Regions from separate parts of the Paenibacillus sp. FSL L8-0333 genome, predicted to be linked through region 1. Evidence: riboswitches for the same ligand, from Rfam matches in the RefSeq annotation. Region 1 holds a riboswitch; each other region holds the start of a gene.
What was found. Region 1 has a riboswitch for cyclic di-GMP ahead of NYE72_RS03210 (transglutaminase-like domain-containing protein). Riboswitches for the same ligand answer to the same signal wherever they lie in the genome.

Region 1 (7,952 bases):
CCAGACCTCTTCACCTACCATATTCCTTTGTAACTCCATGTGAGACGTCCCACAACCCCTAAGAGCAAGCTCTTAGGTTTAGGCTGTTCCGCGTTCGCTCGCCGCTACTGACGGAATCACTATTGTTTTCTCTTCCTCAGGGTACTTAGATGTTTCAGTTCCCCTGGTCTGCCTCTACACACCCTATGTATTCAGGTATGAGTAACTGCGAATTACCACAGCTGGGTTTCCCCATTCGGACACCCCCGGATCAAAGCTTGCTTACAGCTCCCCGAGGCAGTTTCGTTGTTCGCCACGTCCTTCGTCGGCTCCTGGCGCCTAGGCATCCTCCGTGTGCTCTTATTAGCTTAACCTTGATTTTTCCGCAGGAAAATATCATACGATGACATTCTCTTTTGGAATCATCTCACTAATAACATTTACTTGTTTGCACAAGTTGCTAAAAGATGTTCTAAAACGCAAATTCGTTTCGGTATCCAGTTTTCAAGGATCAAGTCTTACTTGAGAGCTTAAACTCTCAAAACTGAGCAACGAGTGAGTAACAGGCCTAAACCTGAGTTTTGGAAGCTGAGCTTCCGATTTGAATGTTCTCATTGCAGAGAACGATTCTCCATAGAAAGGAGGTGATCCAGCCGCACCTTCCGATACGGCTACCTTGTTACGACTTCACCCCAATCATCTACCCCACCTTCGGCGGCTGGCTCCCTTGCGGGTTACCCCACCGACTTCGGGTGTTGTAAACTCTCGTGGTGTGACGGGCGGTGTGTACAAGACCCGGGAACGTATTCACCGCGGCATGCTGATCCGCGATTACTAGCAATTCCGACTTCATGCAGGCGAGTTGCAGCCTGCAATCCGAACTGAGACCGGCTTTGATGGGATTGGCTCCACCTCGCGGCTTCGCTTCCCGTTGTACCGGCCATTGTAGTACGTGTGTAGCCCAGGTCATAAGGGGCATGATGATTTGACGTCATCCCCACCTTCCTCCGGTTTGTCACCGGCAGTCACTCTAGAGTGCCCAGCATTACCTGCTGGCAACTAAAGTTAAGGGTTGCGCTCGTTGCGGGACTTAACCCAACATCTCACGACACGAGCTGACGACAACCATGCACCACCTGTCTCCTCTGTCCCGAAGGCCGCTGCTATCTCTAGCAGATTCAGAGGGATGTCAAGACCTGGTAAGGTTCTTCGCGTTGCTTCGAATTAAACCACATACTCCACTGCTTGTGCGGGTCCCCGTCAATTCCTTTGAGTTTCAGTCTTGCGACCGTACTCCCCAGGCGGAGTGCTTACTGTGTTAACTTCGGCACCAAGGGTATCGAAACCCCTAACACCTAGCACTCATCGTTTACGGCGTGGACTACCAGGGTATCTAATCCTGTTTGCTCCCCACGCTTTCGCGCCTCAGCGTCAGTTACAGCCCAGAAAGTCGCCTTCGCCACTGGTGTTCCTCCACATATCTACGCATTTCACCGCTACACGTGGAATTCCACTTTCCTCTTCTGTACTCAAGCCACCCAGTTTCCAGTGCGACCTCAGGTTGAGCCCAAGGTTTAAACACCAGACTTAAATAGCCGCCTGCGCGCGCTTTACGCCCAATAATTCCGGACAACGCTTGCCCCCTACGTATTACCGCGGCTGCTGGCACGTAGTTAGCCGGGGCTTTCTTCTCAGGTACCGTCACTCCGATAGCAGTTACTCTACCGGACGTTCTTCCCTGGCAACAGAGCTTTACGATCCGAAAACCTTCATCACTCACGCGGCGTTGCTCCGTCAGGCTTTCGCCCATTGCGGAAGATTCCCTACTGCTGCCTCCCGTAGGAGTCTGGGCCGTGTCTCAGTCCCAGTGTGGCCGTTCACCCTCTCAGGTCGGCTACGCATCGTCGCCTTGGTGGGCCGTTACCCCACCAACTAGCTAATGCGCCGCAGGCCCATCCCTCAGTGACAGATTGCTCCGTCTTTCATTCTTCTCTCAGGAGAAAAAAGAAATTATCCGGTATTAGCTACCGTTTCCGGTAGTTATCCCAGTCTGAAGGGCAGGTTGCCTACGTGTTACTCACCCGTCCGCCGCTAAGTTACTTTGAAAGCAAGCTTTCAAAGTAACTCCGCTCGACTTGCATGTATTAGGCACGCCGCCAGCGTTCGTCCTGAGCCAGGATCAAACTCTCCAATTAGTATTGAAAAGAGCGATATGCTCATTTTGAAACATCTGACGAGAAAATTAATTCTCTAATTTTGGATTTCACTTGCGTGATTTCCTACTCACTCGTTGTTCAGTTTTCAAAGATCAAGTTCTCGTTGACGCCGCTTAATGTCTCAGCAGCAACTCTTATAATATATCATGTTGTTTTCAGAAATGCAAGCTTTATTTTTCGAAGCTTTTTATCAGCCTCGTTTGTATCGCCTGTACGCTGTCTAACAACGCTTACCTATAATACCCCAACTATTAATAGAAAAGCAACCCCTAATATAAAAATAAACAACTAGCTTAATAATTAAGCTAGTTGTTTATTTAATAGAGTTATGTTTATAGCGACGAATTTAATAGTATTTTGCCGCAGTATATTTGCTTGAGGCTTTAATTAAATCGGTTTTCTTATCACTCTTTGCAAGTCCTGCATCCACTGTAGTATCAATGGTAACCCACTTCCCATTAAGCAATACTTCGTTCCAGGCATGATATTGCGTAACGTAGCTTGTATTCCCCATTACCAACTTAGCAGGAACATCTACACTCCGCAGCATTGCGGCAAAAAGAGAAGCGTAATCATAGCAAATCCCTTTTTTAGTAGTCAATGTCTTATCGATGCTTGGAATATAATCAGTAGTTACACTATTAGCAAGAGAGTAGTCATATTGTACATTCGCAACTACATAGTTATAGATCGCTTTAACTTTCTCTTCGTCTGTTGTTTTACCTTGTACTAATTGTTTAGCTTTGACAATCGCTTTATCAGAAGAACTCCATTTCACATTCTGTACGGAGCCCAAATATACGGAATTCGAGTCACTCATGGTTACGTCTACTACTTCGGAATATAACGCTTTGTATTTATTACCGGTTGTGTTCTCCAGAACAGAAACCTTATAAGTCCCATTTCCTTGTTGCAAAGGGAAGTCCTCAGCTTGTCCAGAAGCATACAAGTTATAAGTATAGCTGCTGTTATCTTTGGTGATCATGAGTTTGATTCTTTTATCTTTCGGAATATCATAGTTAATACCAATAACACCTTGAGCCACTTTGGATGTAATCAACCAGCTGGCATCTGCACTTGCAGCTTGAGCTGTACTTACCGGAACTGAAGTCATTAGGACGAACAACGCCACCAGCATAAAATAAACCTTTTTCACGGATAAAACTCCTTTCGGTAGCTGGCTGCCATCCTTTCGGGAAGGCCCTTTAGCTTTGCGTCCCTACCTTTCGATAGGTTTGCCGTTATCGTATAAGCTCTATCTGTTCTAGCTTTACTAGATATAGTTGATAGAATCCATTTGAAACAAACAAAAAAAGCCTCTTCATTCGGTAGCTGGCTGCCATCCTTTCGGGAAAAGGCCCTTTAGCTTTGCGTCCCTACCTTTCGGAAGGTTTGCCGTTATCGTGTTTAGCTTTCATAGTATAATACTATCATATTTATAGTTGTGAACAAGACCTAATTTACTAGATTACCCATTATTTTATAAATATCTCCCGGTATTTGTGTTTTCTTGTCATTCACTATTCTCATTTTGTTAATTTAGCATGAACAATCAGCCGATGCGTTGGATTCACTAGCGGATCACATGTAATCAGAGTAAGAATCTTATCCTTGTCATTCCCGTCAAGAACGGAGACATCACTCGGATCTACAACAGAAATATCGTATACCTCATAGTTAAACACCTGATCACTAGTCTTTACCGTGATAACATCCCCCACAACAACCTCATTCAATCTGTTAAACAAACGACCCGTAGTTCTAGCCCGATGCGCCGCGATTGCAGCATTCCCGATCTCTCCAAGGGGTGCCGTTTCTTTCATATGGGCTGCAGCATGTTTCATATTAGCTTTTGTAGCCCCTTCTAATACAGGCAGCTTCAAATCAATCTTACCGATTTCAATTAGTGCGATTACTTTGCCACCGACCTCAATCTCCGGTTCAGGCTTTTCTGTCTCTTGGGGTTGGGACTGTGCCTGAGCATCCAGAACCGATTCCTCTGCTAACAGCTGAGTAACTTCAGCATACCTGCTCTTCAAATCTGGCTGGGGAGTACTATCGGCAGTGCTTAGTTCAGCCGTTTCTAATAACTTCTCCTGCTGCCTGTCGTTGTACCATTCGTTAGCTGTCGGATATAACATGATAAGTATCCCAGCCAGTATGAGTAGATAGGAGAATTTACGCAATGTTATTCACCTCCGTATATTGTTTCTATGGTTATATACAAATCAAGCAGAAACAGCTACTTGCCTTTAAGCATAGCAACTCCTTCTGCCTGAAATTAATGTTTAAAATACCCATTTACGACTTCCAAAGAAATTGATGATCACCGTGATAAAGGTAACCAGCACCTTGGAGATCAAGACTTGAATACCTAGTCTGTCTGTCAACAGATGCATTAGCAGCAGTGATATTCCGAGCACTACCAGATTCAGCACGATAAACTTGACCAGCTGCACGCGGTCGAAGCCTTCTTTATTCCCCCGGTTGCGATCACGAAAGGTTACTTTTTTATTCAAAATAAAGCTATTCGCCGTACCTGCACTATAGGAGATCACCTGCGCCAATGCGTATACCATCCCTAGTGAATTCAACAATGTGAAAATCACAAAATCAATAAGCGTATTGAGCAAACCTACGGCATTAAATTTAAGGAACTGTATGAATGCAGCACGCAAGTTCTTATCTGACATCATTGTGGTCCTTCCGGCGGTCCAGTTGTTCTTCGTTCTGGTAGCCTTTAGTCTCACTAACAATGTATAGCGGTCTATCTTTAGACTCGTCATAAATCCGTCCGATATACTCCCCAATCACACCTAACAGCATCAGAACGATACCGTTAAAGAGCAGATTGACGCCTACAATGGAAGCCCAGCCCGGAACCGTCCAGGAGGTGAAAAATATCTTTTGAAACAAGACGAAAAATAAATAGAGAAAGCTAGAGAATGAAAGGAAGAATCCAATATACGTAGCAATCTTAAGCGGCTTATGTGAAAAAGAGGTGATGCCATCTAACGCAAAACGAATCATTTTCTTCAGCGGATATTTGGTTTCTCCGGCAAAACGTTCTTCCCGTTCATATTCCACCATAGTCTGCTTGAAGCCAACCCAGCTCACCAAACCTCGGACATAGCGGTTCTTTTCTTTAAGTCCCCGCAGGACATCACATACCTTACGGTCAATAAGTCGGAAATCGCCTGTATCCGTAGGAATATCCACACTTGTCATACTGCTGAGCAGGCGGTAAAAGAGCTTCGCGGTGACCTTTTTGAACATCGTTTCTCCGTGGCGCTTCAGGCGTTTCGCATATACAACATCATAGCCCTCTTTCCACTTCTCGATCATTTGCAAAATGACCTCCGGAGGATCCTGAAGATCAGCGTCAATAACAACAACCGCTTGACCTTCGGCATAGTCCATGCCAGCTGTAATCGCTACCTGATGTCCGAAATTACGCGAGAAGTCAATCAGCTTGACATGCTCGTCTCGTTCACAGATCTCCCGAATCATCTGGGCGGAACGATCACGACTGCCGTCATTGACGAAGACCAGCTCATAAGTATCGCCGCACTCGTCCATTACTTTTTTCAAACGTTCATAAGTATGGCTAATTACTTGCTCCTCATTGAACATGGGTACAATCACACTATATCTGGCTTTCACCTTTATTCCTCCTACAAGCTTTTTGGAGCGTTACATCCATCTACACTTCATAATAACGCTGCATGCATAAACTTATTTTATAGATTTTTATTAAATCCTAGAAAACCCAAGTAGGGAACCAACGCAGCATATCCTTTACGTAATCTCCACTCACCTGCATCCCTGACAGTACCGGGTAGAAAGCGATAAAGAGCAGCAAAGCAACGGCTACATAGACATACTGTACGTAACGGGCCTCAGGGAATTTACTATCCAGCAACTTCATTATATATACAATACCAAGAATCATAAATGGTACCATAGCAAAATAATGGTAAATAAATGTTTCTCTTGGGACAAGCATCCACGGAACATATTGCGAGAAGAAGGCGATCCAGATCATGTAGAGGTTCTTATCTTTACGTTTCAGCGTAATCCACAGCGTTGCCAGCATCGCAAAAATACCCGTCCACCAGATAAGAGGATTCCCCATAGTCACTATACTGCTGACCTGACCTTCCGGCAAACCTTCACCGCCGCTAAAGAACCAGACCGGTCTCTTCATAAACGGCCATTGCCACCATGAGGAAGCAAAGGGATGTGTAGCTACAAGCTGACTGTGGTAGTTGTACATATTCTTTTGGGAATCAATCAAACCTTTTATAGTGAAGCCCTCTGCTGATGCAGATAACCCTGGCACAAAAGATAAGCTATAAATAATTACTGGAATAATTACAAAGAACCCGATACAACTAGCCAACGTAATAATAGTCTTTTTCCAAAAAGAATCTACCGCTTCACGACAGGTGCCCAGCAATTCCTTGTCTTTAATCTTCCCCTCGGCCAGCAGGCGTCCGGAGGCTTGGTATTCTCTGTAGCGTTCAAAAAGGGAGATAGCCAGCATAATGGCCAGCCCTGCTCCTCCATAGAGCACAATCCATTTCGAAGCTACGCCGATTCCGAAGAATAAGCCAGACCAGAATAACGGAATTAATGTTTTTCTCAAAGGCTGCTTGTAGAAATTCATTGTGTAATACCGCTGCATGAAATAGAACATCAACATAATGAAGAATACTCCGTATACGTCAATCGTGGAGATTCTTGTCTGTGTGAAATGCATGAAATCCAGTGCAAACAATCCTGCCGCGAGGGCGGCGTATTTGCTTTTCTTAAACAAACGCAGCGCCATTACATATATGAGAGGTAACATGGCAACTCCGAACAAGGTTCCGATAATACGCCAGCCGAATGGATTGACCCCGAACAGCTCCATCCCTATGGCAATTAACAACTTACCAAGCGGTGGATGCGTATTCTCGTAAGGCACAATCCCGTGTGTATATTCATAAGCTGTTCGCGCATGATAGATCTCGTCAAAATAAGTGCTATTCATAAAGTTAGAATATTCCGGAATGAGCGACTGCTCGTCAAAAAGATTGGCCGCTGCTCCTCTTTTAGGAACTGCGTTAGCATCCGGTGTCACACCGGCAATAGGAAGAGGTTTTCTTCCCCCCCCCTGCTCATAAAAAGCCATTTCGTTCAAAGTGAACCCTGGAGAGGTAACTGTAAACTTCACATATCTCGCAGTAACGTTCAGGGGTTGGCTTTTCCAGATGAAGACATTCCCGACATCCTCACTGACATCCATCGGACTGCTCCAGACCTCAGGATTGTCGCTGAATTCCAGCTTGAACTTCCCCGTGCCTACGCCACCAAAGATATTGACCCGTTCCAATGGTTTACTCTGCCCCAAATCTACATAGAAGCTTTCACCACTGGCAGCAGGCTCCCATAAGGTCTCTGGAGATTTAGTAGAGCCAAGATTATATAAAGCAAGCGCTGCGTAAACGGCCGTAATAGCTATTAGGCATATCCAATCTATACGCTTAAACTTCATCGTTAGATCGCCCTCCCTTCTGATGCGGTTTAATTTGCCCGACAACTCTCAAATCTTCTTCATATTGTTCTTCCAGTGTAATTGGTGCTGGAAGAGGTTTTATACCCTTGCGGACATACACATCGTAACCGATATTCAGCATATAAAGCAGTAATGCTAGATTAGCTATAGCAGTCACTAATACGATTCCGTCTGCACCCGGGCTAACATCTGCATTC
Region 2 (7,952 bases), 1.7 Mb from region 1:
CACCTCTTTTTTCAGGAGGGAATAGCGTTAAAATGACATTGATGAGCAGTGGCATGATAATCCCTGCGCCGGTTGCCTGAATCAAACGTCCTGTCAACAGAACCGGGAAGCTTGCCGCGATGGCCGCAACGATCGTTCCAGTCAGGAAAATGAACATGGAAGTCTGGAAAAGCTGGCGGGTAGTGAAACGCTGCATTAAAAAAGCTGTAATCGGGATCAACACACCGTTCACCAGCATGTAACCAGTTGTTAGCCACTGAGCGGTTGCAGCAGAAATATTGAAATCATTCATTAATTCTGGCATGGCAACACCCATTACCGTCTGATTCAACGTCGCAAGAAAGGCGCCGAAAATCATTACGAACAAAATGGGTCCTTTTCTTAAGGTACTGATGTTTACTTCTCTCTCTCTACTCACTCCACTACATCCTTTCAAATCTTTATTTACAATCAGTTGCTGGTCCTCTTATAGGCATAACGCCACCAATTCTGTGTCGCAACTTCTCAAGCAACATCCTCAGTGTGTACTTAAAATGTTGCTGAGTTGTTAGGCACTTGTTAATGAGATATTAATTCTAATAACCACGACTTGTTTAACATTTATTTAACATCTGTACAAGATAATAGAGCAGCATCAGATAAACAGACTACAGCACAGAATGCTTGGAGGAATGTTAATGAATGATAGTTTTTTGAAGGCCTACGCAGCAAAAGTCAACAAAATTATTGCAAGTATTTTATGGTTTGCTTTGATCGGATTTTGTTTTTTTCTTGGTGGCGATCAGGTAAGAGTGGAGGTGGTTTTCTCACTTTTGCTGGAACTGCTGTTTGTCACATTTTTTATTTTCAAAAAGAAATATCAGCTTCAGACTACAGTCATTTTAGTAGTTGCCATTTTGACATGTACCATTCCATATATAGAATCGCCCGGTGCGGGAATGTTGATCGTGGTTGTACTCTGCGTGGTTTCCTTGTATTTAAACAAAGCTTTGCTTTATGGTTTTGGCGGGATGTATAATCTTTCGTATTTCGTAATCTATTATTCAGAACATCATCAATTCGATACAACCTTCTTTATGACCATAGGTTTTATTGAACTGACTATTGTGGCTTTATACTTTGTTTGTAAACGAAGTTCCGATTTGATCCAGTTATCTCTTCGCAAAGAGGCCGAAGCCCAAGAGCTTTTGGCGGCGATGGATAAAATGGTCAGTGTTATTCATGAAAACACATCCGGGTTAAATGTCGATATCGCGCATTGCAATAACGATATCGGATTTTTAAAGGATATCAGCGATACGATAACTGCGAATATCCAGGAAGTAGCGGAAGGAATTATAGACCAGTCGGAAAGCATCACTCATATCAGCGGAATGATGCATGAGGCAGATAGGAAGATGTCCGAAATCAACCAGTTGTCCCAAAGTCTGGCCGGCACCTCGGAAGCTACTGGTCAAGTAGTCCGCCAAAGCTCAGACAGGATTCATCAAATGGGCGAACAAATGAACATTATCAACACAGCGGTAACGGACTCATTGACCACAGTCGAGGAATTAAACCAAAGCATGGATGATGTAAATACTTTCCTGGGTGCGATCAACCAGATTTCTGATCAAACTAATCTGCTAGCTTTAAACGCTAATATTGAAGCCGCAAGGGCTGGAGATGCCGGTGCGGGGTTTGCTGTCGTAGCCAAAGAAATCCAAAAACTAGCTCAGCAATGCTTAAATACAGTTAAGCAAATCGACGGAATTATTAACAATATCAAAAGTAAGACGCAGCTTGTAGTTGAGAAGGCGAATAATGGTATTATCGCTGTTAAAGAAGGAGAGACGATCAGCGGGCAAGTACTCGAAAGCTTCGACAGCATTAAGACTGCATTTGAGCGTATTGATCGATTCATAGCAAACGAACTGGATATGACCGATCATGTGAGTGTAATCTTTTCACAAGTGAGCGTACAAGTTGAGAATATCTCTGATATCTCCCAAAAGCATGCTGCGGCAACGGAAGAGATGCTGGCAACGACTCAGGAACAGGAGAAAAATATCGATATCATTTACGAATTTATCGGCAGTATCAACAGCTCAAGTATTCGGTTGCAGCAACTGATTGAGAATAGGTCGAAGTAGAACTATTTAAGGTAGCTATAAACTGTGGCCGTTTCTCGGTATTTTACCAAGGAACGGTTTTTTCTCGATTTCCCAGCAGAAATTGCAGGCCTCCTCACTTAGTGAAGGCTTCCGTTTCACTGTAAACAAATAAACAACTCATTAATAAACGAGTTGTTTTTCTTACACAGATATTAATTATTAGCAATCACAAAGGTTGCAAACACTAGGCATGATTAAAGTACTCTCTGAGGATGAGATAGCCAACAAACAGGACAATAAACTCTCTAACCATTCCTTATTCACTCCTCATGTGAGGCTCAGTCTCACTAATCATTGTCTCACTGATCATTTTTGGGGTTTCAATTTCACGTTACTTCACTTTGTTGTACACCCTCTGGAAGTGGAATCTTTTTCTTTTTTAGCAGCATGTAAATCCCTAGAAGAAAAAATAAAACACTGCATCCCATCCCGAACAATGCGCTGGAGCTGATTGCATTAGCGGATTTTTCCATCAAAAGCAGAGTGTATTGAGTCACCACAATGGAAACCATTGCATCTATAAAGCTAATTATTTTCAGCGTAGAGACAATAGGACCTTTCAGATGCCGGTTAGCCATAGTTCCGTAAATGGCAAACCCAAGCTTGGAGAAAGCAATAGTTGCTACCAGATAAACAATGTAACCTCTGAATATTATCACATCACCGACAAAGTACATCCTCATACAGACTAACAGATAAGTGATTCCTAGAAGACAAAGGAAAGCACCACTTCGCTGATAGACATGAAATTCTATATTATATCTTTGTTCGGGGTCCTCGGTATTCTTGGCCACTGTATATTTATACAGTGCCTGACCTCTTGCGGCACAAAGGATTAAGTAATACAACGCGTTTATGATGAACCATCCGGAAAGGAGATAGAGACCGAGGATCAACTTGCCGATGCCCATCAAAGCATTAATAATAAGTGAAGCAACGTTTGTTACGGCAGCTCGGTCTTGATAATCTAACAGGTTGCGGTCAAGTAAATCCTTAATATTTATCTCCTCCCTTCATGTTGTAATGGGTCTTCAGAATCTCGTATCAGTGTCTTACTTTCCTAGTAGAGCATTAGCTTTTTCACACACCTCGTAAATCTTGTCAAACTTCTGATCGATCAGAGGCGCTACCTTGTTCGTTTTTTTCTTGCTGATACTGCTGAAGAGAAAATATGGGATGATCCAGCCTACGAAACCGGGGACTGCTAGAATTATAGAAAGCGGCAGCATGTCAGCTTGATTAGCAAATACAGAACCAGCCATAAACGATGTTCCAATAACACCAATAACATAGGCAACCACAGAAGCACCGATGACTTTGGAACTCTCCAGTGTCTCAATTTCGGCAACAGCGGCGTCAAACTGGCGTTGCAGGCGGGTCAGTTCAACTTTATTACGGATCTTGCGGTCCCGCTTGAACTTTATGGTTACGGAACCAACATTCTGAACTGAGGTTGAAGTACCTTCCAGCGTCCAGCCAAAATTGTTATATCCGTTTGTATATACCGACTCCATTTTGCGTTTTACTGTAATATCTTTGTACTCATAGCCGATAAAATTAGATTCATTTCTTGTGATCTCACTCATGATAATTTCTCCTTTATTTTAAAAAGTTAATTTGTCGAACAATTGCTGCCTCACCTGATGTGATCATTTTACCGTCGATATATTTATGAATTGCTTGCAAATTGTTTATAAAATATTAATTGAAGAATCGTAATGAACTGGAATTGAGGTGTATTTCTGTTTAATGAAAAAAACAGTCTGAATTCGTTTTGCGAATTCAGACTGCTTTTTTTGATCTTATCAAGATAATGAATTATGGTTTAAGGGAATTACTTATTTCTCAGCTTTTAATTGGACTGTGAATGTCGTGCCCTTGCGTAGCTCACTCTTAACAGATATGGTTCCACCGACTAGTTCAATAACACGCAGTGAAAGAGCAAGACCAAGGCCGTTACCCTCCCCGGAGTGAGAAGTATCGCCTTGATAGAATTTATCGAAAATATGTTTCATCGTCTCCTCGTCCATTCCGCAGCCAGTATCTGATACCATAACCGTAATTGTATCTTCATCTGAAGTCTGCGATAAGGTGATGCTACCGCCAGGGGGTGTGAATTTCAAAGCATTGGAGAGGAGATTAAGCCATACGATCTCTAGCATGCTTTCGTCGGCATGAATGATAGCACGGTCCTCTATATCCGCCACAAATTCGATGTTCTTTTCTTCCCAATAATTTTCAAAAGTAAGGGCGCAGTCGCATAGCTGCCTGCACAGATCATAGGGCTCTGCAACGTGATTAATCTCCTGATTGTCCAATTTGTTTAGCTTCAGAATATTGATCACCAGTGTCGTTAATTTTTGGGAGGCCGAAATGATAGTTTCAGTATATTCCGTTCGAAGTTTTGGCGACAAATCAACAGTTTGCAATGCCATTGCGTAACTATGAATGACGGATAATGGTGTTTTAATCTCATGGGATACATTCGATATAAAATCATTTTTGAGGGTTTCAATACTGCCCAGTTCTTCAACCATCTTATTAAAATCCTCGAACATCACGTCTACATAATCCTTTTTATCCGCTCTGTGAAGCGGCTCAAGATAGACTGAAAAATCTCCCTCTGCTACCTGGTTTGCCGCCTCGCTGAGTTTACGCATGGGTTTATCAAAGGCGATGTACTTTTGCCGTGCGGTGACAAGGCAAAAAATGAAGGCAACAATGATCCAATATCCAGTGATTCCAAAGATGTATTGAGTTGGAACGCGTTCTACTGAAATGTAGGCGTCGTATATAAGTGCTTGACCTGCTGTTAGCGTGGACAGCACAATAAAGGTCCACAAAAACTCTTTCCATGAAAAACGCTTGGACTTGAACCGGGCATGCTGCTCCTGCCTCTTACTCATTGCAGCACTGCCTTGTAGCCAAGCCCATGCACTGTCATGATCTTGAAGTCCACACAACAAGAGAACTTGTCGCGAAGTTTGACGATGTATACATCTACGGCACGCAGGCTGGTTTCGCTGCCAATGCCCCAGAACTCGTCCATTAGCTGGGCACGGGAAAAGGTATGTTTGGGGTAGGAAAGCATTTTGTAGAGTATGTTGAATTCCCGTACCGTCACAGGGATTTCCTCATCGTTTACCGTTGCTGTCATATCATCCGCGTCCATCATAAGACTTCCTACCCTCAGTTTTTTTTCGTGGGCAATATTTGCACGTCGAAGTAAAGCGCCCACACGCATTACCAGTTCGTCCATATTGACCGGTTTGACCATGTAATCATCAATTCCAGCGCGAAACCCTTTTTGTTTTGAGGAAATATCATCACGAGCGGTAACAAAAAGAAGGGGGATCGTTTTGTTAATAGCCCTAACCGTTTCCGCAAATTCAAAGCCGTCAATCTCTGGCATCATAACGTCTGAGATGATAAGGTCATACAGGCTGTTATACATCAAATCATATGCTTCTCGTGGGTTTAAACACCCTTTAGCGTCGTATCCATTATTGCAAAGATAGGTGCAGATAATTTGATTAAGCTTTATATCATCCTCGACAACAAGGATATTAACCATGAAAATCATCCTTTCTAAGAAAACTAAAATAATTATAAGAGTTATATGTTAAGAAAATGTTTGGATGGATAGAGAAACTAAAAAACATACTTATCATAGCATAGTGATATACCGAAACGGATTGATAGTATAACTCAGCTGAACCTCAGATATCTGGAAAACTTGGACGAATTGGAAAAATGCAAAACTTTAGTATTTCTTCTGAGTATCATAGCGAATTCGAATGGAAGATAAGTCGTTTACAGGTAATTATAACCATGATAAAATTAGCGGTGGGACATGCGTCCCTAATCTATTAAAACTAATTGAATGTCCGCGTTAAAGGTAAAATCATCGAAAGATGATGACACAAAGCCATGGGTCTAAAGCCTTTCGACAGAAGGAAATGATCGCCAGGCCGCCATAGGGATGTCTTATGAAGCATAAAGGATAGCTCTAAGAATATGTAGTCTATTTTGAGCTCTTTTATTATTTCGACCTATACGGCGTTACATTATCGCAAGGGGCCGAAAGGGGAAGTACATGAACAGTTTTTTCAAAACAATAGGTACTAGTTTGGCAGTAGGTGCTTTATTGCTGTCCGGAACGATCGGATGGATGTCTAATCCAGGAGTAGTGTCTGCAGCTACCTCAACAGTAGTAACCGCGGATCAGATGATCAGCAAAGTAACGGCAGCCTCCAAAGCAATAAAGAATTTCCATCTGGATGTGACCAAAAAACAGGATATTCAAAGCGGCGGGGTGCGTATCAGCAACACCAACACTCTGAAGCTGGATATCAACCGTCTGCCGAATTTTGCCGCAGCAGGCACTGTCGCTAGTAGTCTTTTAGAAACATCGTACAGTCTATATGCCAATGACAAGGAGTTTTACTATCTTGTAGACGGAAGTGAACTGATCGATGAATCTGAAGATGAAGGTTACGACGATGACGGGGAGCCGATCGATCCTGATGCACAGTATTGGCTTGGACTGGAGAAAACGGAATGGGATGCCTTTTACTCTAAAGGCCAATACGATCCTGTTTCCATGCTTGATTCGGTCAAAAGTTATAAAAAATCCATGAAAGTCAGCACGGCTGGCGCACAAACGGTCTTACAATTCACGGTAACCGATCCGACAGCAGCTAAGGGGATAATCAAACTCTATGACCAGGAGAACCTCTGGGATGGTGAGACAGTTCAACCCAAAAGCGTAACGTGGAAATTATTCGTCAATACTAAGACCTGGCAAACGGAAAAGCTGACAGTCGATCTGAGTTATGTGCTGGTAAGTGATGGAGCAAAAGATACATACACCACGAAAATTGAAGCTAAATACTCCAAGAATAATAAAGGTACAGCCATTGTAAAACCGGCCGAACTAGAATAATAAGGACGATTCATATCGAGCAAAAAGCGCTGTTCCGCTGAACAGTGCTTTTTGCTGTATTCAACAGTAGTTGTTTATTAGTTGACAAGAATAAATCATTGCTGTAATTTATATGTATGCGCATGTATATAATATTTTGTTTAAATATAATTTAATGAAAGTTGGGAAAAAGATGATAGCACTAGACACAACATTAACTTTTCGCAGAGGACTGACATTAAAAAACCGAGTGGTTATGGCTCCAATGACCACGCGAATGAGCTTTTATGACGGTGTAGTAACACAAGATGAATTGAAATACTATTCACTAAGAACGGGCGAAGTAGGTGCGGTCATCACTGCGGCAGCAAATGTACAAGAGGGTGGAAAAGGATGGGAAGGTGAACTTAGTGTTTCCTCCGATCAATTTATTCCTAGCCTTAGCCGATTAGCATCTACTATTAAACGAAATGGAACAAAAGCTATTTTACAACTATTCCATGCAGGAAGAATGACAGATTCAAAAATACTACGTGGCGTACAACCAGTTTCCTCCAGCGCCATTGCTGCCGAACGTCCGAATGCAGAAATTCCAAGAGCATTAACAGAAGATGAAATTTTCGGTGTAATTGAGGATTTTAAAAAAGCGACTCAACGTGCTATTCAAGCTGGATTTGACGGGGTAGAAATTCATGGAGCAAACACATATTTAGTCCAACAGTTCTTCTCTCCACACTCCAACCGTCGTGATGATCAATGGGGCGGAAGCTTAGAGAAAAGATTTAATTTCATTAACCAATTAGTGGATGCAGTTATTGCTGTCGTTGACAATTCAAAGGTTAAGGATTTTATTGTCGGCTATCGTTTTTCTCCAG
Region 3 (7,952 bases), 380 kb from region 1:
CGGGAATCGCTTTTGCGGCAGACGGAAGTATGCCGCAAGCGTAGCCTCGACTTGTCGTCCGTGGACGACAAGGAGCTGATCTCGCTGCTGTTTGATCCAGCGAGCCCGCTTCGCACCTCAGATTCCTCAGGGGAATCTGAGGCAATTCCATTACCTTATATGTCTGGTCTCCATTTTATTTAAAGCACAAAAATAACCTCAGCGGGAGAATGATCCCGCTGAGGTTATTTAGTATGCTCTATTAACAGTTATATAAATTCAAAGGATTGCTTATTCTCTGGAGTACACCTGTAGCTCTTGAATAGACCAATAATTCCCGCCGGCTCCGGTCTGTACAATTTTTACATACCTCGTCTTCACTTTAGAAACGGATATCTTAGTAAGCTCTTTCGTACCTTTACCAGACGTGAGTTTTTTCCAGTTTTGAGCATCGTCAGAAATATAAACTACATAGTCTCTTGGATAATCAAATGGTGATAACGTGCTGTCCAAATCTATTCTCTCAATTTCATGTGCTTCACCCAGATCAATCTGAAAATACTCTCCAGAAACCTGATGTTTCCCCGTATCCCAGCGCGTGCGCCGATCCCCATCGATGGCCAGACTTGGAGCTGATGCCACCGTATTCACATTTGAGGTTACCTTCCACTTTGTCCGATCCAGAGGAACCAGGCCGGTGGCTGTAATCTGAATTTTGTCGGAAAGTAGATTTGAACCTGATACCCTTACCGCGTAGGTATATAACGTCCCTTCACGTAAATTATGATCCGTGTATTCTGTAAGCTTCACACCGGTGGCTACCACCTTCATTTCCCCCCCGCTACCTTCAGCACGAAGCAGCTCGTAGCTTGCTCCCGGTGCCTCCAACCAATTTAATTTTACAGCTAAACCTTTTGTTGCTGCGGCTTTGAATCCTTTAGGGGCCGACGGCTTTACTTCAGAGGAAGGCTGCAAAATATACTGCACAGCCTCTCCTGGAGCAAGTGTCTCCGTAAAAGTTAACGTGGGAGTAGCCTTTTTACCTGTTACATAGCTTCTTGCTTTTTCATACGTATCCCCGTTTCCAAAACGTTCCCCTTCATACACCCCGTTTTTCGGCATAGTCACATTTACACTCACAGTTTGTGGAGTAGACTCAAAGTTAACGAAATTAACCAGCACCTTATTTGAGGTCGCTCCGCTTCCCGCAAGAGGCTTCAATGTAGAAGTATCCACGGCCCGAACATATACCAGCTTGTCGGCTAACACATCTTTGTTGGCAACTTGATAAGTTAATGGAGCTCCATGCGTAGCATAGGCAAGACTGAGCCTTCTCATGATGCTGACACGTGAATCCTCATTTTCTTTTGTATAATAAATCTCTGTGGTCGCCGGATCATGCTCTTCTAAATTAAACCCGTATTTGAATAAACTGAAATCCTTAAAAAAAGCAGCATGCTGCACAAACATATCCGCATAACCAATATGTGCACGCATGATCCGGTCGAATACAGCCGCTGTCCGCTCCGTTGCCCCGTATTGATAGGCATCCACATGACTGTCCGAGGTACCAAATTCAGTGGTCAGCATTTTTTTGCCGAGTCCATTTTCTGCGCCAGTGAAGGTCTTCAAATTCTCAGTAAAGCTTCCTCCATTACTAAAAATATAAGAGTCCCCGTAGGAATGTCCATTGGTCAAATCCGTAACCTTCTCCAGCTCCATACGTTGCTCTGGATCACGTTCCCAGCCATCCGGATCTCCACATTCCTTCCCAGTTCCCTTCTGATTACCGCAGGAATCCTCACTGTAACTCGGCCAATACGCCCAGCCCGGAGCAACAGTTTGTAAATGGGGCGCGATTTGCTTGCCCTTTTTATTTAGCCAGTCCGCAATCGCCAAGTTAACTGCCTTAGAACGATTGAATAATCCTGGCTCATTATCTACCTCATAATATTGAAAATAGGGGCTATATTGCTCAAAATAATCCGTCAGCTTTTTCTCTGCATCAGCGGGCAACGATCCGTCTGCCTTAAGCTTAATATCACCAGTATGCAAATACAGAGCAACCGCCTGCATGTTGTAATCCTGCAACACCTTGTAATATTCCATCATATCCGAGCAGGACCGCCCAACATCGCTGGCACAGCTGGTTCGCATCACATTGCCGCTATAAGCCATACCTAGCCATTTGATAACATAAGGCAAGTGCGTAACTGCACCTTCATCGAAATAAAATTGCTTATTATTCACTACTGTTCCGGTCAATGTGTAGCTGCCATGGATAGGCTCAGAAATTGGAGCGTTAAGAGACTCTAAACGGAGATTATCCCAAGTCCACCAGGAATATTCGTCTTCTTTGTCACTGCAATATAAACAGCGAACCGTTTGCAGCTTCAATTCGTTCGTTCCTATCTTCAATTGCTCCTTGGGAATATATAATTCATAGGTCTTTTGAAAGCTATATTCACTTTCTGTGCCAGCAACGCCTGCAATTTGAATGATCCCCGACAATTGATGATTGGAGAACACACTCATTTGCGGCACGGATTTATACGCATCCAGAATACCTACGCTAAATAAGACCCCATTCTCCGGGATCTTATTTAGCTGATATGTGATCGTTAATTCCGGCTGGGTCTTTCCATTCAAGCCTGCAGGCAAGCTCTGCAGAGCCGATGATTTGAGCACCGAAGAAGTAACATTAAAGTCCTTCTTGCTGCCAGAAGTGCCACTCGCAGCGAATTCAGCTGCTGAGCCATCATGTTGTCCCAGATTCCAGATCACAGTACCATCCGGTATTTCTGCTGCAGCATCAGTTCCTGCAGATAGTCTCGGTATATTGGCACCTACCTTATAATCGTTTGTCCTATTCGTTCCGAAGACAGAGACAGACAACAGAAACAAGACGGTTAATGCGGCGAATTTTAGTAATAACAGTAATGGTTTGTTTGCAGATATCTTATTTTTTCTATTAGATATTCTCCTCGTTATTCCCATCCATAGGTCCTCTCTTTCTTCCGGAATGTCTTACCCTATCATTTCATTAGATTAAGGAAGGAACAATGCCCCTTGTGGAATTACCTGCTGCTTCTGGCTGGAACTCTCCCATAGCAAACGAAGATTGGCATCTCCTTCATTCTCATAATATTCAATTTGGATATCATAAAGCGTTCCAGCTCTGAGCGGGATACTTCCTTTATGAAGGGTTGCACTTTGATTTTTCCAATTGTCGATGATCAGCTTTCCGTCAATCCAGACACGGACTCCATCATCAGAGGATGCTGAAATTGTATATTTTTCACTGAATTTGGGTTTGAGCTTCCCTTTCCAGCGTACAGAAAAGTGATCTTCATTTATCCCTGAGGCAGGTGACGCACCATGCCAATTAAAATCAATCTTACGGTCATCGCGGATAAGTACCGCTTCTCCCTCTAAATCAGTATTGTTATAGTATTCTCCAGTTAAACCCGTTAGGGTTACCGGAGTTACGGGTGCTATCGAAGGACCTCCTGTTGTGAGAACATAGTCCTCTCTCGATACTATAAACGAGTCTTTCATAAAGCTTTTAATTGACTGTAGCGTATTATTTTCTGTCAGTAATTTTCCCCAGGTCATCATATAGACCCATTTATTTTGTTTCTCAGTTAATACATCCGGGTTCGGCAGCTGTCCGCTCTCACCGATTCCGATAGGTTTACCCTCGGCCAATGCGAGCAGATCCTCATAGTAGGACTGCTTATAATCGTTATTGTAGATATCCGCAGCCAGAACATCGAGTTTATCCCCACCGGGATAATATGCAGCATAAGGATCTGACCATTCATTCGGCGCATTCGGATTCCATACCCACAGTAGATTATTTAGCTTGTGTGTGTTTACAAAACGATCATAGACAATACTCCAAAGCTCTGAAAAATTGTCCTTTTTCCCCCACCAAAACCAACCGCCATTCATTTCATGGTAAGGTCGCCATAAGACTGGAACTCCGGCATCACGCAATTGTCCCAAATATCCAGCAACCTCGTCTAGATCTGAGATTAGCCTCTTATACTGAGCTGTCCCAGGTGTAACATAAGCATTAAATTTCTCTTGACTGAGACTTCTGTTTACATTGGACCATTCTGGAGATGTTCCCGGCAAACTCTGATGGAATGTCATGGCTACAATGCCACCCTCGTGATGCCATTCAATTGCACTGTCTATCACTGCTTGCCGCTGTTCTGCGATCGTCCCTTCGGATTGATTATTAATCGCCCCTAATTCATAACCATGTAGAACGGCATTTTGTCCCGAAGTATTCTTCAGCTTATGAACCAGTTCATCTGGGCTTTCTAGATAATCATGCTGGCCGGACAAAATCCCTTTGCCACGTAGATTCACCAAATTACTCAGCAGTTGCTTAGCCTCTTCAGAAGCCGATGGATTACTGGGTATAACCGGAGGTAAAGAGGAAGAAACACTCATAGCCTTCGGAAGACTCTTAACCTCTCCCCAAGGCAGCAAGGAAAAAATAATAAACACCGGTAACATAGTAAACAACAATCTGTTTTTCTTATAATATTTACGCAAATAAATCCTCCTTTCGGTAGCTGTACTGCCTCTACAGGTGCTAAATAAACATACCTGTTATCGGACAATCGTCTTCTGACCTAATGAGGACTATAGCTTAGTAGCTCTGCAATAACGCAGAGCCACTAAGGATCGACCTTTAATTTTCATCAATCAGGAGACATCCGGAAGAAAAAGTGCACTTGCTGGAACTGTCTCTTTAGCTTGACTAGCACTTTCCCACATCAAGCGGACTCTCGCATCGCCTTCATTCTCGTAATACTCCACCTTGATATCGTATAGCCGGCCAGCCTTCAGCGTTATAGTGCCCTTACGCTCAGTACCACTTTGCTTAGTCCAACTATCAATCACGGATTCCCCATTCACCCAGACACGGATGCCATCATCTGAGGTAGTGTAAAATGTATATTGCTCATCATATAATGGCTTAATTTTACCGCTCCAACGTATGGAGAAACGATCAATCCCGAGGGCGGCATCCGGCGATCCTTGCCGCCAATTGAAATCGATTATTGCATCAGTTCTGTTAAGAGTTGCCGCTCCCGACAACAACATGTTGTTGTAATACTCTCCTGCAAGCCCCTTCGCGAGAGGAATTGCTGCCTCCCCCTCTTCTTCGGAAGGTGTCGGTGCCAGACCAGTATTTAATTTATCTCTGGTCAGGGTGTAGTTGCTATTCATAAATGTTTTGATTGTGTCTGCACTGTTATTTTCGTAAAGCATTTTTCCCCAGCTCATCATATACGTCCATTTACTTTGCGATTGCTGAAGCTTCTCCAGATTAGGCATTTCACCATTCTCCCCGATCGCAATCGGTTTGCCTGCGGCTAGACTCAACAAGCTGTCATAGTATTTTTGCTGGTAATCATTTTCGTATATATCTGCTGCCAGAATATCTACTTTATCAGCACCTGGATAAGTTAGCGCATAAGGATCTGACCAAACATTGGGAGCATTCGGACTCCATACCCATAACAGATTATTTAATTTATGAACGTTAACAAAACGGTCATACATTATATTCCATAGTTTAGAAAAGTTATTTTTCTTCCCCCACCAGAACCAGTTCCCGTTCATTTCATGATAGGGTCTCCAAAGCACCGGAACATTGGCATCACGCAAGCTTTTTAAAGAGACTGCCACCTTATCAAGCTCAGCGATCAGATTATTATATTGCTTAGTACCCGGTGTAACGTAACTATCGAACTCACTCTGGCTAAGTGTTTTTTTCACATTATCCCAGTCATAAGAGGTGCCCGGCAGGTTAGCATGAAAAGTCATAGCTACGATCCCGCCCGCTTTATTCCAGTTGATGGCGCTGTTCACCACATTTTGACGTTGCCAAGCCATCGTTGCTTCGGACTGACCACTGATCGCACCCATTTCATAACCGTGAAGAGCCGCATATTGTCCGCTGGTTCCCTTCAGCATATTGTTAATTTCATCTGGACTTTCTAAATAGTCATGTTGACCAGCAATAATGCCTTTTCCTGAGATCGAGTAAAAATAGTTAAGCAGCTTTACGGCTTCAGGTGAGGCACCTGGGGTAACTGGCGTTCCAGAATTTGAAGCAGCTATGACAATAGACGGCGAAATTCCAACAGCAAGCGGAAGTGCAGTCAGAAACAGGACGAGTGACAGAAATGCACCAAACAATCGATACGTACGGTAAGCTTTCAAAATAATCTCCCTTTCGGTAGCCAGGCTGCCACTCTTTCGAAGGCCCTATAGCTTTGCGTCCCTACCTTTCGATAGGTTTGCCTTTTCAATTTAAGAGAAATAATCTCTCTTACCGTAAGTATCGACGACAATTAATGATATATTTAGTGTTTTTATGACTTTTTTTGATAATTGAGTCAATTTACCTGTTTCAAGAAATTTTGAATTGGTTAAATAGATAGGTTAGACCTATGAAATGAATTGTTGTAGTTCTATATCATTCCAGTCTAAAGTAATACGTATGTTATCTTCTTCTACTAATTCAGACCCCGTCTGTACCTCTATAAACTCAACATCCGTCAAAGCAAGGATCGCGTGTTTCGTTCCTTCCGGTATACGTACCACGTCCCCAGCCTTCACATTATGTTTTTTCTCATTCAGCACAATACTTGCTTCGCCGCTGACGATTGTCCAAATTTCACTACGCTTGCGATGTAATTGATAGCTGATATTATTCCCCTCGGATATAAAAATCCGTTTGGTCAGCACTTCATTGCCTTCATCATATTTCACATAATCAATAACTTTGTAATGGCCCCAGCGGCGTTCCTCGTACATCGGTCTTTGTTCAAAGGTCTTCAGCACTTCTTTAATCCGTGGGCTCTCAGCTTTATGGGTAACTAGAATTCCATCCGGGCTAGCCGCAATGATCAGATCCTTCGCACCAATTACCGTAATCGGAATGTCCAGCTCATTAATCAAGCAAGTCCCCTCAGAATCCGCCGTCACAAAACCTTTTCCTACATGCTTGCTGCTCATTTCCTCTGTCAGCGTATTCCACGTTCCAAGATCCTTCCAGAATCCATCATACGGCTGCACCACAATATGTTCTTCTTTCTCCACCACTTCATAATCAAAGCTGATGGAAGACAATAGCTTATACTGCTTCTGCAATTCTTCATATCCTAAAGGCAACCCTTTACGCTGCAAAATATCTAACAAGTACCCTAAACGGAAGGCAAACACTCCGCAATTCCACAATGCATTTTGCTCGATGAGCTGTTCTGCTTGTATGCGGTCTGGTTTCTCTTGAAAGTGACTCACCTTCATAAAACCATTCCCCCCCGCCTCTTCAGTGGTAGGAATAATATATCCGTATTTCTCTGAGGCATGTTCAGGAACAACACCCATTAGTGCCAGATTTGCTCCACTTTCCAGCATGGTCCCCTCAAGCATAGCTATGGTATCGAAAAAGGATGCTTCTACATAAGGGTCAACAGGCAATATTGCTACCGTCTCCGCTGGAGAAACACCTGCCACTGAATAAAGATAGGTAGCTGTTAAGGCGATAGCCGGAAAAGTATCCCGACGCTCCGGTTCAACGATAATCGGCACATGACTTCCCAGTTGGCTTTGTATCATTTCTACTTGGCCGCGGCCGGTGGCTAGATAAGATGATTCTGCCATCCCTGCTTCCTCCAGCTGTCTCCAGACACGTTGTACCATGGATTCTGGTTCACCTTGAGGGCTTTCAAGTACCTTTAGAAATTGCTTTGAACGTGAGTCGTTAGACAACGGCCATAACCGTTTACCTGAACCGCCTGATAGAAGTACCATTTTCATAGAATGAACCCTCCTTGAATTATGGAAATCGAGCATAATGGAATTGTTATCAAAACGTATAGCTTCCGCTTAGCCTTAGTTCGAGCGGATGCATTTTTTAAAAAATTTATTAGGTATGAACC
Region 4 (7,952 bases), 180 kb from region 1:
TACTTTAATCTCATCGCTTTTTTTATATTTAGAAGGTGCAACTTTATTTACCCAAATGGCTTGAGAGTACTCATTAGATTCGAGAACCTCCTTGTATTCCTTGTTCAAGTCTTCTTCTTTTAATTCGGAAATTACTAAAATTCTTTTATTTTCTACATCTATTGTATGTACAATTCCTTTCAAAACTTCATCATTCTTACTACAGGCGGTGACTAATAACAAAAAAACAAAAATAAGAGTCCATTTAATAGTAGTACGTGGTTTTTGAATCATGGACCTTCCCCTCTAGTGGTTACGACATTAGTTTAAAATCGGTTGCACAGGCATAGCATTTTGTACATTACCAATATAAGAATAAACAGCAGCATATCCATTATGACGACCTTTATTGATTCCCCTCGCACGCGGCAGTAACAATGTATCCTGAAATGCTTCCTGATGGTTTAGCCAAAAAACCACCATGATTAAACTAATTCGTACTTATAGTCATGTGCAAATTCTTTGAATGTAATGGGTCTTTTACCAAGTAATATTTGTAAATCGGGCGTGATTTTTTTGGCTAATCCAATTTTTGCAGTGAAGTAAATTCCAATCATAACAGTCACAAATTCTTTTTGAATTCCTTTTGTTAACATTTTATCTCTAAACTGAAGAACTGATGGATTAACATATTTGATTGTTTCTCCTAGCTCTTCAGATAAAATTTCAGCTACTTCATAGTAATCTAGCGCTTCAGTTCCCGTTAACGAGTAACCTTTATTTTCATGACCATTCTCAGTTAGGATTCTAGCTGTTACAGTACCGATATCACGAACATCGATAAAGCTAGTCTTGCCTTTTCCTGCGGGTACATAGATCTCCTTTTCTTTACGTAGCTCTTCCCCATGTTGAGAAATTAAGTTTTGCATGAAGAAACTTGGGCGTAAAAAAGTATATGGAATTCCTGATTTTTTAATGATTTTTTCAATTTTATGGTGTGGAACAATTGGGTTTTTCTCTACGCCCAATAGAGATAGAAACACAATGTGTTCAACTCCGACTTCCTTTGCGATATCTATGAGGGGTTGGAAATATTTTTTTGCGTCAGCTATATGAGGAGGGCGCAGTAAAAATAATTTTTTCACTCCTGTTAACGCTGGACGAAAAGAATCAGCATTTTCAAAATCAAAATAAACATACTCACTGTCTTTTCGATGGGAGGCAATTTTAAAAGGTGTTTCACTTTTCCTTAGTTCGTTAACCACTTCACGTCCTACATTACCGGTTGCCCCTGTGATTAGAATCATAAGTCTCACTTCCCTAACTAATATTTAAATAGATTGTTTTAAGCACGTTCATAAACGTGGACATTTCTTGTTCAGAAATATTTTTAAGTGCGTTATCCATGATTTCGTCACTAAGAACTTCTATTTGACTCTTAATTATCATTCCCGAATCTGTAATGAATACAAGATTTGATCGTTTATCATTTGGATTATCTCTAATGTCCAGAAGTCCTTTTGCTTTAAGTCGCTCGAGTATACCCGTTATTGTAGGGCGATCCGAGTAAGTTCGCTCTGCAATCATAGCTGGAGTTGTTCCTTCTAAATGAATAGATATATCTTTTAATACTGCCCATTGAGGAGCTGTTACATTATAAAGTAAAAGTTTTTTTGTTAAGCTTTTTTTCATTTCAAGACTTACTCTTATTAATAACTGTCCTGGGTTGTCCATAAATTAATTCCCCTCTTTATATAGTTTGCACACTAACTACTTGATTAGTATACAAACTATATTCTCCTTTATCAATTTTAATTATTTTATTTGTTTAAATTGTGGGGAGTTACAGGTGAATGTCAATAATATTGATATTTAGAACTTTTGTTTGTATATAATAAAAATGAATGTTCTTATTTTTAGAGGCGATCAATCATGGAAATGAGTATCGACCAAACGGTTGGGATTATTTATCAAGTCAAGGAGAGCAAGATTACACAACGCGAGATCGAGATCCGTGGCATCCGTGACAAACGTCCAACATAAACAAAGGGGATAAATATCATGCGGTGTATAACAATACGGCAGCCTTGGGCGACCTTAATTGCTCTTGGTGAAAAAGAGTTTGAAACTCGTTCATGGAGAACAGCCTACCGCGGCGAGTTAGGCATCCATGCCGGAATGAGGATTGACAAAAAGATTTGTGAACAGGAACCGTACAAATCAGTATTGGCGAAACATGGCTATACAGCGAATAATTTGCCGACAGGAGCTATTATTGCTACAGGTCAGCTCGCGGGATGTTATGTGGTTACTCCAGAGGTGGATTTAAGGGAATGGATCAATGGGAACGAATATGATTTTGGCGACTATAGCGAAGGACGTTTTGCCTGGAAGCTTGAAGAGGTTCACTCACTGCGCCATCCAATTCCAGCCAAAGGTCGGCTAAGCTTGTGGGAGCATTCGGATCACTTCTGAACGGCGAATGATATTTTTAATGTAATTTTTATGTGCCTATCAGCTTTTTTTCAGGTTCGAGGTATATATTGAAGACACCAAACACCCCCCAGTGTTTTGTGGTATATCTCTCTCAGGTCTTGCCAACTCCCATGGTAAGGCCTATTTTTTTGTTCACTAATTGATTGGGGGGAGAGTAGAGCGGCTTCTATACAGCTTTATTTAATCTGATACTGTTCTTCGTAACTCTTAAAAGAGGAAATATCCAGCCCTAGGTATCTGCGCATATGGATGGCAGCCTGAGCCGCAACAATGTCATTCAACAGCAGCATTCGTTCGTGATAGCCACGACATATATACTTGGCTTCAATTCCCGTATTAAGTCTGTTTTGCTCATACACCTTGATTCCCCGTCTTCTCATTTCTGCACGAACATCCCTTAGATCTGTTGTAGCTACTGCAGCAGCTGTTCCAAGCACCTCCAGATAAGGGGCGGGTGTTCGTAAGTGTGTAGATAAAATGGCGGAGTCCCGTTCGAAAGCTGATAAAATCATCGGAAGCAATAAATAAGATTTCACCAGCATGTTGTCCCTGCTTTCTGCTCTATGCATGAATCTCATCACCTCTAATAGGAACGTATATTCGTATTCTACCCCGATATTCCAAAAATAATCAATGGTATTTCTAAACAGCTTATCAAATGTGATTAAATTCACAAGTAAATAACGAAGAATAAATTATATTAAAATTGTAATAATAAAAAATAATGTATCGGACGCACATAAAGGAGAATTATGATGGAAAAAGAGGGCAGCCTCCAGCGTGGATTGTTTTTTGGTTTAATTCTGAGTGTTCCCTTATGGATATCCATATTGGGCTATATACAGTTACTTTAAAATTTAATGAAAAACCTTATGCGAAGCGCCTTTAGGCGCTTTTTTTGTATGGTAATAATGAGGGGGATCATCGAAAGGAATTGATTGACAATTGTGGGTGTCGGGCGCTAAACTGTTATTAATTCAAAAAGTATTAAAAGTCATAGACGGTTATTGGAGAGAATGCTTCGGCTACCAGTTCTGGACTTGCAGTGTAATACATATATATAGTCATGATAATAGCAAACCGTCTGAAAGGGCGGGACGCAAAGTCCAGGAGTCTAAAGTGTCTTAAAGGCACAATGACCGTCCGACTGCCATGAGAAGGGAATTCCACTTCTTTTTGGCGGTCTTTTTTGTTGTTAGGTCCTTTAGAGTTTCTGGTAATTATTCTGATTAATATAAATCATAGTTTTAGGAGGTGTGCCATTTGAAAAGAAGAATAAGACCGTTACTCTCGCTTGTATTAGCTGGGATTTTGACGGTAGGTAGTGGGCTTTCCTCATTAGGAGCTGGAGTTGCTGGAGCTAGTAGTTCTTCTACATTGGGAATTGCAGGGGTCTACAACGTGTTTATTCTAGGGGATATAACAACGGTTTCGGATACGGAAGGAAGGTTTGCTGCTGGAGGTAACGTTAACTTAACCAACTATAGTGTTGGAGATAGGTTGACCGCTGCTGAGGTTTCCTTGACTGACACACTTGTTGTTGGAGGGAATCTTACTTTCAACGGAGGTACTGTTTATGGGAATATCGTGCACGGGGGAGATTTTTCAGGGAATGTAACGCTCCTCAAGGGAGGTACAAAAAGACAGGGGAGTACGATTGACTTTTCAGCCGTAGGTCAGTCTTTGAAGGACAAATCAGCAGAACTTGCAGCATTGCCGGCGAATGGAACAACAGTGTACCAATATGGCAGTCTTACCCTGACAGGTACAGATCCTGCGGTCAATGTTTTTAATGTTCCAGGAGATAACGTCTCTAATACCTATGGAATTACAATAAATGTTCCTTCAGGATCTACAGCAATTATTAATATTGATGGTTCTAACGTAAAAATGAAAAACTTCGGATTTCTACCTAATAACGTGTTGAATAGCAAGAAAATTTTGCTTAACTTTAGCCAAGCTGCGTATCTGGATATGGCAGGCATAGGTGTAATGGGAAGCATACTTGCCCCCTATGCTCATGTTGATTTTATTAATGGTCAGATTAACGGTACTTTAGTGGCGGCTTCACTCAAAGGGACTGGTGGTGGTGAATTTCACCACTATCCATACGATGGTGATGAACCTGGACCAACGCCGACACCAACGCCAACAGTGACACCAACGCCAACGCCAACAGTGACGCCAACGCCAACGCCGACAGTGACACCAACGCCAACGCCGACAGTGACACCAACACCGACGCCGACAGTGACACCAACGCCGACGCCAACACCAACACCAACACCAACGCCGACGCCAACAGTGACGCCGACGCCGACACCGACACCAACACCGACGCCAATACCAACGCCGACGCCAACAGTGACACCGACGCCGACAGTGACACCAACACCGACGCCAACACCAACGCCGACGCCAACAGTGACACCGACGCCGACACCGACACCAACACCGACGCCAATACCAACGCCGACGCCAACAGTGACACCGACGCCGACAGTGACACCAACGCCGACGCCAACAGTGACGCCGACACCAACACCAACGCCGACGCCAACAGTGACGCCGACGCCGACACCGACACCAACACCGACGCCAACAGTGACACCGACGCCGACAGTGACACCAACACCGACGCCGACAGTGACACCAACGCCGACAGTGACACCAACACCGACGCCGACAGTGACACCAACGCCGACGCCAACGCCAACAGTGACACCAACGCCGACGCCGACGCCAACGCCGACAGTGACGCCAACGCCGACACCAACACCGACGCCGACGCCAACAGTGACGCCGACGCCAACACCAATACCGACGCCGACGCCAACAGTGACACCGACGCTAACACCGACGCCAACGCCGACAGTGACACCAACGCCGACGCCAACGCCAACACCAACGCCGACGCCAACAGTGACGCCGACACCAACGCCAACGCCTGAAGCAACACCGACACCGACAGTAACACCAGAAGCAACACCGACACCGACGGTAACGCCAGAGGTAACACCGACACCGACGGTAACGCCTGAAGCAACACCGACACCGACAGTAACACCAGAAGCAACACCGACACCGACGGTAACGCCAGAGGTAACACCAACTCCAGAGGTAACACCAACGTCGACACCAGAGACTTCGGTGTTCCCGACACCAACGCCATCATCCGTAATTGGCACTATAGTTCTTGCAGAAGATCCTGTGCCGCTTGGGCCTGTAGCTTCGCCGACACCAGCGCCAGTACCAACACCGTCGAATAGCACAGAAGTACTTGTTGATGATGATGAGATCCCATTAGGTCCGGTACCGGCAGTGACACCAACGCCAACGCCAACACCTGATGAAATCATCGTAGTGGACGATACGATCCCATTAGGTAAGCCACCTGTGAAGGAATTGCCAAAAACGGGTGAATCAAGTCCTGCACCTTACTATGTAGCAGGTTTAGGTTTTGCACTTATCGGATTATTAATGAGAACCAAGTTCTCCAAAAAGAATAAATAATAAACGGTAGAGCACAACATAGAGTCGCTTTCGGGGGGTGTCCCGATGGCGGCTCTATTTGTATGTCATGATTGCGATAGTTTGGTGCATTCTAAGTAGATGGTATACTCTTGTTGCAAAAGAAATGAAGAGGGGATGGCGAAGGCGAATTGATATGGTTCATTATTAGCGCTGTAATCATCATAGGGATTCTAATCTATGTGGGATTTTTCTTCTATGGTATTGCTATTAAACGAGCACCAAAGGTATTTCTAAGTAATAATCCTAATCTGAAGGCTGATCCTCCGGTTGCCGGAGCTTCTTGGGGGGAGGGGAAAGATTGGGTCTCTCGCCAGAGCTTCGAGAATATTGAGATCATATCTGCAGATGGACTTAAACTAAGAGGTTTCTTACTCCAATCTAATCGTGCTGCGGGACGCACAGCCATTCTAGCCCACGGTTATTCAGGTAAAGCAAAGGATATGGGGGCGTACGCCAAAATCTACTACGAGAACTTAGGCTTTAACATCCTAATTCCCGATGCAAGGGGGCATGGAGATAGCGCAGGGGATTACATTGGTTTTGGTTGGCCGGAACGAAAAGATTATTTGCAATGGATTGAATACATGATTAAAAAGACTGGGTCTAGTGCTCAAATTGTGCTTCACGGTGTTTCTATGGGCGGTGCTACAGTGCTAATGACCTCAGGGGAAGATCTTCCGCCGCAGGTAAAAGCTATTGTTGCGGACTGCGCTTATACCTCAGTAAAAGCACAATTATCTTACCAACTACGACGCATGTATCGTTTGCCAAGTTTCCCTTTCGTTCAAAGTGCAAGTCTAATCACCCGCTTGAAGGCGGGGTATGGTTTTGGTGAAGCCTCTACATTAAAACAAGTGCGGAAAGCGAAGGTTCCGATTCTTTTTATTCATGGGGATGCGGATAACTTTGTACCTTTTGCTATGATGAATGAATTGTATGAGGCATGCCAGAGTCCAAAAGAGAGGCTCATAGTGCCGCAAGCGGGGCATGGATTGTCTTATGATACGGATAAGGCGGGGTATATAGATGTAGTAACAGCTTTTGTAAGCCGATATGTAAAATAAGTCCTGAACGTAGACAGCGCCCGATATCCGCTAGGTAGCGGTTATCGGGCGCCTATATTTTTCCACACATGACGTAGTCCTTGAATAAGGATCGTACCGTCATGCTTTCTCGTTATATTCATCCCCCGCCGTTCGTGAATAACGGGTGTCTTGATTCCTTGTTATTTCCAGCAGCCGTGTGGCGAGAATAATCCTTCCAATACGACAAAAGCCCTACCTCTCTTTTGCCCTTGCGGCTCCATTGACCGCGCCAGTGTGAATCGGAATGCTATATTTCGAATTTAATCTCATAAAAAGGAAGAGTACTGCAAGAAAACATAAAGCCTCTTTGTCCAAAATGCCGATGTGTATAATAGTCGGCCTGACATCTTCTTGGTGGGGATATTCAATATATCGAAAAACAAATACCATATAAATATAACACACTATTGTTTAAAAGGCAAATATAATAATGAATTCCAAGATAAGGTTTATTTGATTCTAGAGAGAAACAAACCTCGATAGGGAGCGCTTAGATTTCGAAAGTAACTTAAATTGGGTTAATTGTGAATTATTCCGGAAAAGCTAGTAAACCAGAGGAGATGGGCGATCTCGGTGCAAATGGGCTAAAATGTAAGTTGGATATTTTTGCAAACGCTACAAACTACAACTGAAAATGCCAGAGACGAAGGGCTTGTGTCTGCTGGGGTTATTTTGCGTGCCTATTTTGTGAACAGCTCTCTAAAACTGACAATAAACTCCAACATTGATTGAAGGATTGAGGGTAGACCGTTATAATTAATAAGTCTGGATTTTAATTAAAAAATAAGGGAGATTTTTATGAAACGCGCAGATGTGTGGCTGATTTCCATCGTATTGATTGCTGCGCTCGCTTTTCTC

Region 2: linked by a shared signal. The riboswitch ahead of NYE72_RS10520 (DUF6612 family protein) and the one ahead of NYE72_RS03210 (transglutaminase-like domain-containing protein) in region 1 are both predicted to bind cyclic di-GMP.
Region 3: linked by a shared signal. The riboswitch ahead of NYE72_RS04745 (glycosyl hydrolase) and the one ahead of NYE72_RS03210 (transglutaminase-like domain-containing protein) in region 1 are both predicted to bind cyclic di-GMP.
Region 4: linked by a shared signal. The riboswitch ahead of NYE72_RS02435 (choice-of-anchor A family protein) and the one ahead of NYE72_RS03210 (transglutaminase-like domain-containing protein) in region 1 are both predicted to bind cyclic di-GMP.

Annotation. Positions count from the first base shown of each region.
Region 1 is NZ_CP150186.1:728,482-736,433, reverse strand. Features, by position in the region: rRNA gene NYE72_RS03220 (23S ribosomal RNA) at 1-353, opposite strand, end outside; rRNA gene NYE72_RS03215 (16S ribosomal RNA) at 617-2,174, opposite strand; gene NYE72_RS03210 (transglutaminase-like domain-containing protein) at 2,542-3,351, opposite strand; cyclic di-GMP riboswitch class I at 3,365-3,445, opposite strand; cyclic di-GMP riboswitch class I at 3,520-3,602, opposite strand; gene NYE72_RS03205 (class D sortase) at 3,722-4,381, opposite strand; gene NYE72_RS03200 (GtrA family protein) at 4,484-4,891, opposite strand; gene NYE72_RS03195 (glycosyltransferase family 2 protein) at 4,878-5,858, opposite strand; gene NYE72_RS03190 (phospholipid carrier-dependent glycosyltransferase) at 5,956-7,734, opposite strand; gene NYE72_RS03185 (glycosyltransferase 87 family protein) at 7,724-7,952, opposite strand, start outside.
Region 2 is NZ_CP150186.1:2,393,861-2,401,812, forward strand. Features, by position in the region: gene NYE72_RS10490 (DHA2 family efflux MFS transporter permease subunit) at 1-358, opposite strand, end outside; gene NYE72_RS10495 (methyl-accepting chemotaxis protein) at 678-2,132, shown strand; gene NYE72_RS10500 (hypothetical protein) at 2,480-2,830, opposite strand; gene NYE72_RS10505 (hypothetical protein) at 3,206-3,739, opposite strand; gene NYE72_RS10510 (HAMP domain-containing sensor histidine kinase) at 3,992-5,059, opposite strand; gene NYE72_RS10515 (response regulator transcription factor) at 5,056-5,727, opposite strand; cyclic di-GMP riboswitch class I at 6,041-6,132, shown strand; gene NYE72_RS10520 (DUF6612 family protein) at 6,250-7,098, shown strand; gene NYE72_RS10525 (NADH-dependent flavin oxidoreductase) at 7,211-7,952, shown strand, end outside.
Region 3 is NZ_CP150186.1:1,107,357-1,115,308, reverse strand. Features, by position in the region: gene NYE72_RS04760 (GNAT family N-acetyltransferase) at 1-183, shown strand, start outside; gene NYE72_RS04755 (discoidin domain-containing protein) at 271-2,976, opposite strand; gene NYE72_RS04750 (glycosyl hydrolase) at 3,028-4,548, opposite strand; gene NYE72_RS04745 (glycosyl hydrolase) at 4,702-6,228, opposite strand; cyclic di-GMP riboswitch class I at 6,241-6,320, opposite strand; gene NYE72_RS04740 (sugar phosphate nucleotidyltransferase) at 6,457-7,830, opposite strand.
Region 4 is NZ_CP150186.1:548,854-556,805, forward strand. Features, by position in the region: gene NYE72_RS02410 (DUF3221 domain-containing protein) at 1-273, opposite strand, end outside; gene NYE72_RS02415 (SDR family oxidoreductase) at 465-1,286, opposite strand; gene NYE72_RS02420 (MarR family transcriptional regulator) at 1,300-1,713, opposite strand; gene NYE72_RS02425 (ASCH domain-containing protein) at 2,041-2,454, shown strand; gene NYE72_RS02430 (hypothetical protein) at 2,652-3,044, opposite strand; cyclic di-GMP riboswitch class I at 3,540-3,630, shown strand; gene NYE72_RS02435 (choice-of-anchor A family protein) at 3,739-5,988, shown strand; gene NYE72_RS02440 (alpha/beta hydrolase) at 6,138-7,073, shown strand; gene NYE72_RS02445 (NusG domain II-containing protein) at 7,893-7,952, shown strand, end outside.